Regions from separate parts of the Cupriavidus taiwanensis LMG 19424 genome, predicted to be linked through region 2. Evidence: predicted binding sites of a transcription regulator. Region 2 holds the regulator's gene; each other region holds the start of a gene.
What was found. The regulator sigma-54, encoded in region 2, starts transcription at its own class of promoters, with help from an activator protein. The targets are predictions, from matches to a motif close to TGGCANGNAANCTGCTTT.

Region 1: the regulator sigma-54 is predicted to act here: its motif matches at 1,517-1,534, upstream of RALTA_RS20205 (isopenicillin N synthase family dioxygenase).
Region 3: the regulator sigma-54 is predicted to act here: its motif matches at 1,954-1,971, upstream of prpB (methylisocitrate lyase).

The regions. Positions count from the first base shown of each region.
Region 1 is NC_010530.1:997,812-1,001,085, forward strand. It holds gene RALTA_RS20200 (phospholipase D family protein) at 1-1,318, opposite strand, end outside; gene RALTA_RS20205 (isopenicillin N synthase family dioxygenase) at 1,750-2,748, shown strand; gene RALTA_RS20210 (superoxide dismutase family protein) at 2,816-3,274, opposite strand, start outside.
Region 2 is NC_010528.1:329,764-333,037, reverse strand. It holds gene lptB (LPS export ABC transporter ATP-binding protein) at 1-510, shown strand, start outside; gene RALTA_RS01615 (RNA polymerase factor sigma-54) at 636-2,114, shown strand; gene hpf (ribosome hibernation-promoting factor, HPF/YfiA family) at 2,163-2,513, shown strand; gene ptsN (PTS IIA-like nitrogen regulatory protein PtsN) at 2,865-3,274, shown strand, end outside.
Region 3 is NC_010528.1:1,681,310-1,684,583, forward strand. It holds gene prpR (propionate catabolism operon regulatory protein PrpR) at 1-1,724, opposite strand, end outside; gene prpB (methylisocitrate lyase) at 2,005-2,913, shown strand; gene prpC (bifunctional 2-methylcitrate synthase/citrate synthase) at 3,013-3,274, shown strand, end outside.

The DNA of each region.
Region 1 (3,274 bases), on a different contig from region 2:
CGAAGTTGAACGAGCCTACGAAGACCCGGCTGCCGTCGACCGCGAAGGTCTTGGCATGCAGGCTCGAGCCCGAACTGCCGAAGGGGCCGGCACGCTCTTCCTTCTGGCGGGGCGCTGCCGCGCGCCGCAGTTCGTACAGGTCGACGCCGGCCTCGAGCAAGGCCTTGCGCCGCTTGGCATAACCGGAATGCACGGCCGACACGTCGGTGGCCTCCAGCGCATTGGTCAGCACGCGCACGGCGACGCCGCGCCTCGCCATGTCGGTAAAAAAGGCGGTGCCGCCGGTCGAGGGCACGAAGTACGGCGAGACCAGGTCGAGCTCGCGCCGCGGCTCGCCCAGGATCTCGCGCAGCTGGTGCGCCACCAGCGTGCTGCGCGTGGCCTCGCCCAGCGCCTTGGCGGGGTTGTCGCTGACCATGCGCGTGGTGGCCCACTGGAACTGCAGCGTGCCGTCCAGCATCCGCTGCACGTCGGGCAGTTCGCGCACCGCGGCCAGGTAGGCCGCCGCGGCCGGATTGCGCTCGACCTCGCGGGCGTGCGACACCAGTGCCTGCAGGCCTTCCACGCTGACCGGCGGCAGCAGCCGGTCCACCGGGTAGGCCGAGGCGCTGGACCAGTAGCGGTCGAAATCCTGCGCCACGTCGCCGGCCGCGGGGCCGACGGCAATCACGTCGAGGTCGGCAAACAGCACGCCGTCGGTGGCGCCGAAGTATTCGTCGCCGACATTGCGCCCGCCGATGATGGTGGCAACGCCGTCGGCGGTGAACGACTTGTTGTGCATGCGCCGGTTCAGGCGCTGGAAATCCGTCAGGAAATTCAGTGCCTTGGGATGGCGGATCACGAACGGGTTGAAGATGCGCACTTCGACCTGCGGGTGCGCGTCCATCGCCGCCAGCAGTTCGTCCATGCCGGCAATGCCGTTGTCGTCGAGCAGCAGGCGCACGCGCACGCCGCGTTCGGCGGCCTCGTGCAGGGCCTCGAGCAGCAGCGTGCCAGTCAGGTCGTTGCGCCAGATGTAGTACTGCACGTCGAGCGTGCGCTGGGCGGTGCGGGCCAGCTGCACGCGCGCGGCAAAGGCGGCGTAGGCGTTCTGCAGCGGATGGATGCCGCTCAGCCCCGGGTGCCGCGCCAGTTCATCGGCCAGCGCCTGCCCCAGCGGCGTGGCCCGGCCCTCGGCCGGCGTCAGCGCAAAGGACTCGGTGCGAGGATTCAGGGGCGGCAATGCGCAGCCGCCGAGCAGGGCGGCGCAGCACAGCATCAGCGAACTGGCGCGCAGGCGGCGGGGCGGGGCGAATGCAGTGTCTGTCGGCAAGGGCATCGGGCCTCCGGGCGGCCCGGTCGCGGGCCCGTGGTGTCGGCGATGCCGCCATGTTGCCATGCCGTGCCGCCGGCGTCGCGATTCGGGCCAGCCGGCGCCGCTGTGCACTGCACCAGACAGGCCCCCGGCATGCGCCATGACGGCGCACCGCGCGGGCCGCCATGGGGCAAAACCGCCGCGGCCCCGCGGCCACGGCGCTGGCGCGGAACCTGCGTAAGCGATGGCAAGAGTAGAAGCGTTCACCAGCCGCGCGCCAGATCGATGCGCATGGCGGCTGGCCGGGAATTGCTCTTGAAGTCCGTGCCCCGCGCCGTTGCGCAGGCTGGCACCGTCGGCCTCAGGAGTGCGCTGTCCCGGCGCGCATTGTCGTTGGCGGCCATGCCTGGGCCGGCGCGGGGCAAGTCCCTGACCCGCTTGCCACGAGGAATACCATGACACAGCCAGACAACGCCTGCTCCCTGACCGAACTCGACCGCGAAGCGCGCATGGGCGCGTTCGGTTCGGAAACCCGCCGGCGCGAGATCCGCCGCATCGACCTGTCCGACTACGCCCGGCGCAAGCCGCAGATTGCCGACGCGCTGTGGCAGGCTTCGGTCGACGTCGGCTTCTTCCAGCTTGCCAACCACGGCATCGACCTGGCCAGCGTGCGCCAAGCCTTTGCCATGACCGAGCGCTTCTTTGCCCTGCCCGATGAAGTGAAGGCGCGATACCCGCTGCAGAAGGCCGACAACGCCGGCTGGGAAAGCCGCGCGCAGGTCCGTCCTTCCACCGGCACGCCGGACCAGAAGGAGTCCTACCAGATCACGCGCCCGCATATGGACGGACTGTGGCCGGGCGATGACGAACTGGACGGCTTCCGCGACACCATGCTGGCCTTCGAGGCGCAATGCTGGGAAGTCGGCATGAAGGTGCTGTCATGCTTTGCCGACAAGCTGGGCTTTGCCAGCGACTTCTTCACCCGCGCACACGACCCGTGCGCGCCGGACTACCAGAGCACGCTGCGGCTGCTGCACTACTACGCGATCCCGCCCGAGCTGCGCGACGGGCTGGGCCTGTGGCGCGCCGGCGCGCATACGGATTTCGACTGCCTGACGCTGCTGTTCCAGCGCCCTGGGCAGGGCGGCCTGCAGGTCTGTCCGGGTCGGGAGATGGCGGCGCAGGCATGGACGCCGATCGAGCCGGACGAAGACGTTATCACCTGCAATATCGGCGATATGCTGATGCGCTGGAGCGACGACCGCTTGTCGTCGAACTTCCATCGCGTGCGCAATCCCGCGCCGGGCGAGTACATGGGGCCGCGCTACAGCATGGCGTTCTTCTGCCAGGCCAATCGCGGGGCCATCGTCGAAGGCCCTGCCGGCAAGTATCCGCCGATCAGCGCGGGGGATTACCTGCGGCAGCGGGTCGAGGCGAACTTCAAGGGGTATTGAGAGGAGTGCGGCAGCGCGGCGCGCCCGGACCCGCGTGGTCCAGGCCCGCCGGCCCAGTGTGCTGCGCTCAGGACGCCGCCACCACGCCGCAGGCAATGCGGCCGCCGGCATTGCCGGTGGGCTGCGTCTTGTAGTCGTCCGGATCCTTGTGCACGACCACCGCGCGGCCGATCACGCTGTTGGCGCCGGTGCCCACCGACAGCGACGGCAGCAGCATGCTGACGCGCACGTTGCCATTGGCATCGGCGGTGACGTTGTTCATGTCGCCGGCATGGTGGTCCGGCATGGTCATCTGCCCGTGCGGCTTGCCGCCCGGATTGAAATGTCCGCCCGCGCTCATGGCGTCAGGCGCGGAACAGTCGCCCTTCTCGTGGACGTGGAAGCCATGGACCGAATTGGGCGGCAGCCCGGTAATCGCGGCGGTCATCATCACGCCGCCGGGCTGCTGCTGGAAGGTGACGGTGCCCGCGGTGTTGGAGCCGCTCTTGGGCTGCAGTGTGGCCGAGGCCCGGGCACCGCTGGTGGC
Region 2 (3,274 bases):
CGCATGGGGCTGTCGTACCTGCCGCAGGAAGCCTCGGTGTTCCGCAAGCTCAACGTCGAGGAAAACATCCGCGCGGTGCTGGAACTGCAGCTGGACAAGGGCAAGCCGCTGGCCAGGGCCGAGATCGAGCGCCGCCTGGACGCCCTGCTCGACGACCTGCAGATCGCGCACCTGCGCAACAACCCGGCGCTGTCGCTGTCAGGCGGCGAGCGTCGCCGCGTGGAAATCGCACGCGCGCTGGCGTCATCGCCGCGCTTTATCCTGCTGGACGAACCGTTCGCCGGCGTCGACCCCATCGCCGTGGGCGAGATCCAGCGTATCGTCAGCTTCCTCAAGGCGCGCAATATCGGCGTGCTGATCACCGACCACAACGTGCGCGAGACGCTGGGCATCTGCGACCACGCCTACATCATCAGCGAAGGCACGGTGCTGGCCGCGGGGCAGCCCGAAGACATCATTGCCAACGACGCCGTGCGGCGGGTCTATCTGGGCGAGAATTTCCGCATGTAACAAGGCGGGCGCCATGCGCGGGCGGCCCATGGCTGCATGGCGGTGAAGAGCCAGCGGCGATCAGAGCGCTTCAGCGATAGCAATTTCCGTTCCAACATCGGAAAGATGCGCATAAAATAGGTCGCATGAAACCGTCGCTACAGCTCCGCCTCTCCCAGCACCTGGCACTGACCCCCCAGCTGCAACAGTCGATCCGGCTGCTGCAGCTTTCCACGCTGGAACTGCAGCAGGAAGTCGAACAGGCGCTGACGGAAAACCCGCTGCTCGAGCGGGAAAACGACTGGATCGAAAGCCCGCTGCGGGTGGCGGCTGACGGCTCGGTCAACGTCCAGAGCGCTCCCGCGCCCGCGCCCGCCGAGCCCCAGGGCAACGGCGATGCGCACGCCGACGGCGCCGCGGAAGACAGCTACGGCGACAACAGCAGCGGCGACGACTACAGCAACGGCGATTGGAGCCTTGACGACTTTGCCCGCCGCCCGCAAGGCGACGAAGACGAAAAGACGCCGATGCAGCTGCGCGATGCCGAGCCCACGCTGCGCGAATACCTGATGGAGCAGCTCACGCCGCTGAAGATCTCGGCGCGGGACAAGGGTCTCGCCATCTTCCTGATCGAGTCCCTCGATGACGACGGCTACCTGAGCGCCTCGCTGGAAGAGATCTGCGCGGAACTGCCGGAAGAGCTCGAATTCGACCCCGACGAAGTCCACGCCATCCTGACGCTGCTGCAGAGCTTCGACCCGCCCGGCGTCGGTGCGCGCAATGCGGCCGAATGCCTGGCCCTGCAATTGCGCCGCCTGACGCACCCGCAGCGCGAGCTGGCGCTGACCATCGTCACCCATCACCTCGAACTGCTTGCGGTACGCGACTACACGCGGCTGAAAAAGGCCTTGCAGGTCGATGAGGTCGCGCTGAAGGCCGCCCATGACCTGATCCGCTCGCTGGCCCCCTACCCGGGCCACGCGTACAGCCGGCCCGAAGCCGATTTCGTCGTGCCGGACGTATTCGTGCGCAAGAGCGGCGGCGGCTGGATCGCGCAGCTCAATCCGGATGTGATGCCAAGGCTGCGCATTAACGACATGTATGCGCAGATTTTGCGCGGCGCCAAGGGCGAGACCGGCACCGCCGGGCTGCAGCAGAAGCTGCAGGAGGCGCGCTGGCTGATCAAGAACATCCAGCAAAGGTTCGACACGATCCTGCGTGTCTCGCAAGCCATTGTCGAGCGTCAAAAGAACTTTTTCACCCACGGTGAAATCGCCATGCGCCCCTTGGTTTTGCGGGAGATTGCCGATACACTGGGTTTACACGAGTCAACCATCTCCCGGGTGACGACCAATAAATACATGGCCACGCCGATGGGTACTTTCGAACTGAAGTACTTCTTCGGCAGCCACGTGTCCACCGAAACCGGTGGCGCGGCTTCATCAACGGCCATCCGCGCCTTGATCAAGCAACTGATAGGAGCCGAAGACCCGAGGAATCCCCTTTCCGACAGTCGCATCGCCGAACTGCTGGGTGAGCAAGGCTTCGTTGTCGCACGCCGCACCGTTGCCAAATATCGCGAAGCCCTGAAGATCCCCGCAGTGAATCTCCGCAAGTCTTTGTAGCCGAGCCCACCGCCTGCCTGGTGAGGCTCTTTCAGAAGGAGAAGCGCTATGAACTTCAAGATCAGTGGACACCACCTGGACATCACGCCCCCTCTGCGTGAGTACGTGGAAACGAAGCTGGAGCGAATCGTCAGGCATTTCGATCAAGTCATTGGCGTTAGCGTGCTGCTCTCTGTCGACAATCACAAGGAAAAGGACCGGCGCCAGTACGCGGAAATCAATCTACATCTCAAGGGCAAGGACATCTTTGTCGAGGCGCATCACGAAGACCTGTATGCGGCGATCGACGCACTCGTCGACAAGCTGGACCGTCAGGTGATTCGCTACAAGGATCGCGTGCAAGGCCACGACCGTGAAGCGGTCAAGTACCAGATGGCCGCAGCGCAGATGCAGCAATAAACCTATGCCCGGCGGCCTCGCAGAAGGCTGCTGAACCAGATTCCACAGGCAAGCCGCGCCGTGAAGCGCGGCTTTTTTGCGCCCTGGCGCCGGCTCGGGCTGTGGCAGCCGAGCCAACGCTGTACACGTGGGGCGGCCCGAAGTGTTCGCAAGCGCAGCGCCAAGGTGTATGCTGCGCCATACAAAGAGAGAGAAATCGTGGCCGCGCCTGCCCGCGCTGCACCGCACAAGGCTCGGGTAGCCGCTGCTCTATAATGGGCCGGGCGTCTCCCCCGCGCCCGCAGTGGTCAGGGAACCAGCCGCTGCCCGGCGGATCGATCCGCCCGCTAACTGAAATCCTGCGCATCGCCCATGAATCGTTTGGCCAAATTGCTGCCACCCGGCAACATCACCCTCGACGTCAGCGTCACCAGCAAGAAGCGTGTGTTCGAGCAGGCCGGGCTCCTCTTCGAGAACAACCATGGCGTGGCGCGCGCCATCGTGACCGACAACCTGTTCGCGCGCGAGTCGCTGGGCTCGACCGGGCTGGGTGCCGGCGTGGCGATCCCGCACGGGCGCATCAAGGGCCTCAAGCAACCCCTGGCTGCCTTCATGCGCCTGGCCGAGCCGATTCCGTTCGAATCGCCGGATGGCAAGCCGGTGTCGCTGCTGATCTTCCTGCTGGTGCCGGAACAGGCCACCCAGCAGCACCTGGAGATCCTGTCCGAGATCGCGCAACTGCTGTCGGATCGCGACATGCGCGAGGGCCTGGCGACCTTGCC
Region 3 (3,274 bases), 1.4 Mb from region 2:
CGCTGCAAGGCTTCGCCGTCCAGCCGGCGGCCGGCGACCAGCACCGCGATGCGCTCGGTCACGTTCTCCAGCTCGCGGATGTTGCCGGGCCAGCGGTAGCGCGCCAGCCGCGCGCGGGCCGCGGCGGGCAGGCGCTGCGGACGCTCCAGCCCCAGCCGGTCCTGCGCGCGGCGGTACAGCAGTTCGGCCAGCTCGGGCAGGTCTTCGGCGCGCTCGCGCAGCGGCGGCATGGCAATGCGCAGGATGTTGAGGCGGTAATACAGGTCTTGCCGGAAGGTGCCGTCGCGCACCATCGCCGCCAGGTCGCGATGCGTGGCGGCGATCACGCGCACGTTCACCGGCACCGCGTCGAGCCCGCCGATCGGCAGCACCTGCTTTTCCTGCAGCACGCGCAGCAGGCGCGTCTGCAGCGCGGGCGGCATGTCGCCGACCTCGTCGAGAAACAGCGTGCCGTTGTGGGCCGATTCGAACAGGCCGGCCTTGCCGCCGCGGCGCGCGCCGGTGAAGGCGCCCTCTTCGTAGCCGAACAGCTCGCTTTCCAGCAGCGCCTCGGGAAAGGCGGCGCAATTGACCGCGACGAACGGGAACGCGCGGCGCGGGCTGGCATCGTGCATGCCTTGCGCCAGCACCTCCTTGCCGGTGCCGCTCTCGCCGCCGATCAGCACGGTCGAGTCCACCGCGGCGTAGCGCCGCGCCAGTTCTCGCAGGGCCGTCATCGCCGCCGAGGTGCCGGCCAGGTCGTCCAGGCTGTAGCGCACCGCCGCCGGCCGCGCGCGGCTGCGCGAGCGCAGGTTGCGGTCGACGCGCTGGATCGCGCTGGCATCCTGGATGGTCAGCACCGCGCCGGCGGTGCCGGCCTCCGAGAGGATGGGAATGCGGTTGACCACCACCATCTTGTCGCCGAGCTTGTGGATCGCCTCGAGCTCCTTGTCGCCGCTCTGCATCACGCCTTCCAGCGCCAGGCTGGGCGCCAGCGTCTGCAGCTTGCGTCCCACCGCGGCGGCGGCCGAGGTGCCTAGGAAGCGCTCCATCGCCGGGTTGAACGACTGGATGCGCCCTTGCGCATCGACCGCCGCCACGCCCTCGTTCAGGTGCGCCAGGATAGTGTTGACGTAGTCGCGCCGGGTGGCCTCGATGCGGCGCAGGCGCGCGGCCTCGATCGCGTCTTCGAGCGCCATCCGCACCGAGTTGCCGGAGTACAGGAACACGCCGGTCAAGCCATAGCGGTCGGCCAGGTCGGTCACCAGGCCGGGACCCACCACCACCTGGATCCCCTCCTGCTTGAGCGCCTTCACCCGCGCCACGGCGTCGTCCTCGGTCAGGTAGGTATAGGCCGGCACCGACAGCGAAAACGCGCGCACGAATTCGTCGACCTCGGCATAGGTCGCCGCATGCGTGACCAGCGCAACCCGCGGCGAAATCCGCCGCGCGGTAGCCAGTGCGCTCATCACGTCGAATCCCGTGACCTTGACCAGCACCACCGGCACGTCGACATGCTGGCGCAGGTAGGCGCCGTTGGAGCCGCCGGCGACCACCACGTCGAGCCGGCCCTCGCGCACCTCGCGCGACACCGCGCTGGCGGCGGCCTCGAAGCCCTTGCCGACGATGCGGAATTCGGCGCGGTCGGCATAGGCCGGGATCAGGTCGGCAAAGGCGCGCGCGAGGCGGCTGATGCCGATCGCCCAGATGCGCGGGCGGCCTTGCGTGGAGACGGGCGGAGCCATGATGCGGTGCGGAAGGAAAGTCGGATGAAAAGCGGCAGGAACGGGCGTACAGTGCTGTCACATTGTCCGCTACGCGGCCCCGGATTTCAACTTTGAATTCCAAAATGCAGGGCCTGGATTTCAAATGTGCGGAAATCCCGGCATGGATCCCGCGGCGGAACCCGCTGCCCTGCCCATCGGCCCAATACTGGCAAGGGATTCCGGGTTTTCCTGCCGCGCTCGCAAGGCCTGGCACACCCCTTGCAGTATCCGGCTTGTCCTGTTCACCAACGCATACGCCATGACCTACTCCGCTTCCGACCTCGCGCGCTCCGCTGGGGCCCGTTTCCGCCAGGCGCTTGCCGACGAGCATCCGCTGCAGGTGGTCGGCACCATCAACGCCAACCACGCCCTGCTGGCCAAGCGTGCCGGCTACCGCGCCATCTACCTGTCGGGCGGCGGCGTCGCGGCCGGCTCGCTGGGCCTGCCGGACCTGGGCATCTCGAACCTGGATGACGTGCTGACCGACATCCGCCGCATTACCGACGTGTGCGACACGCCGCTGCTGGTCGATGTCGACACGGGCTTCGGCGCCTCGGCCTTCAACGTGGCCCGCACTACCAAGTCGCTGATCAAGTTCGGCGCCGCGGCCATGCACATCGAGGACCAGGTCGGCGCCAAGCGCTGCGGCCACCGTCCCAACAAGGAAATCGTCACCCAGGGTGAAATGGTCGACCGCATCAAGGCCGCCGTCGATGCCCGCACTGACGAGAACTTCGTCATCATGGCCCGCACCGATGCGCTGGCCGTCGAAGGCCTGGACAGCGCCATCGAGCGCGCCGTGGCCTGCGTGGAAGCCGGCGCCGATGCCATCTTCCCCGAAGCCATGACCGACCTGGCCATGTACCGCAAGTTTGTCGATGCGGTAAAGGTGCCGGTGCTGGCCAATATCACCGAATTCGGCGCCACGCCGCTGTTCACCACTGATGAACTTGGCGGCGCCGGCGTGTCGATGGTGCTGTATCCGCTGTCGGCCTTCCGCGCCATGAACAAGGCGGCGGAAAACGTCTACGCGGCGATCCGCCGCGACGGCACGCAGAAGAACGTGGTCGATACCATGCAGACCCGCGCCGAGCTCTACGAGAGCATCGGCTACCATGCCTTCGAACAGAAGCTCGACGCCCTGTTCGCGCAGGGCAAGGGCAAGTAAGGCACCAGACGCAGGCGCGGCCGGGGCGGGGATATCCCCTCCCGGCCGCTTGCACGACCAAAGACAGGCAACACCAGGCATCACACCAAGGAGACCCAGATGTCCGAAGCGCAACCGCTCGTCACTCCCAAGCCCAAGAAATCCGTCGCGCTGTCGGGCGTGACCGCCGGCAATACCGCGCTGTGCACCGTCGGCCGCACCGGCAACGACCTGCACTACCGCGGCTACGACATCCTCGATATCGCCGAGACCTGCGAATTCGAGGAAATCGCCCACCTGCTGGTGCACGGCAAGCTGCCGACCAAATCCGAACTGGCCGCCTACAAGGCCAAGCTGAAGTCGCTGCGCGGACTGCCCGCCA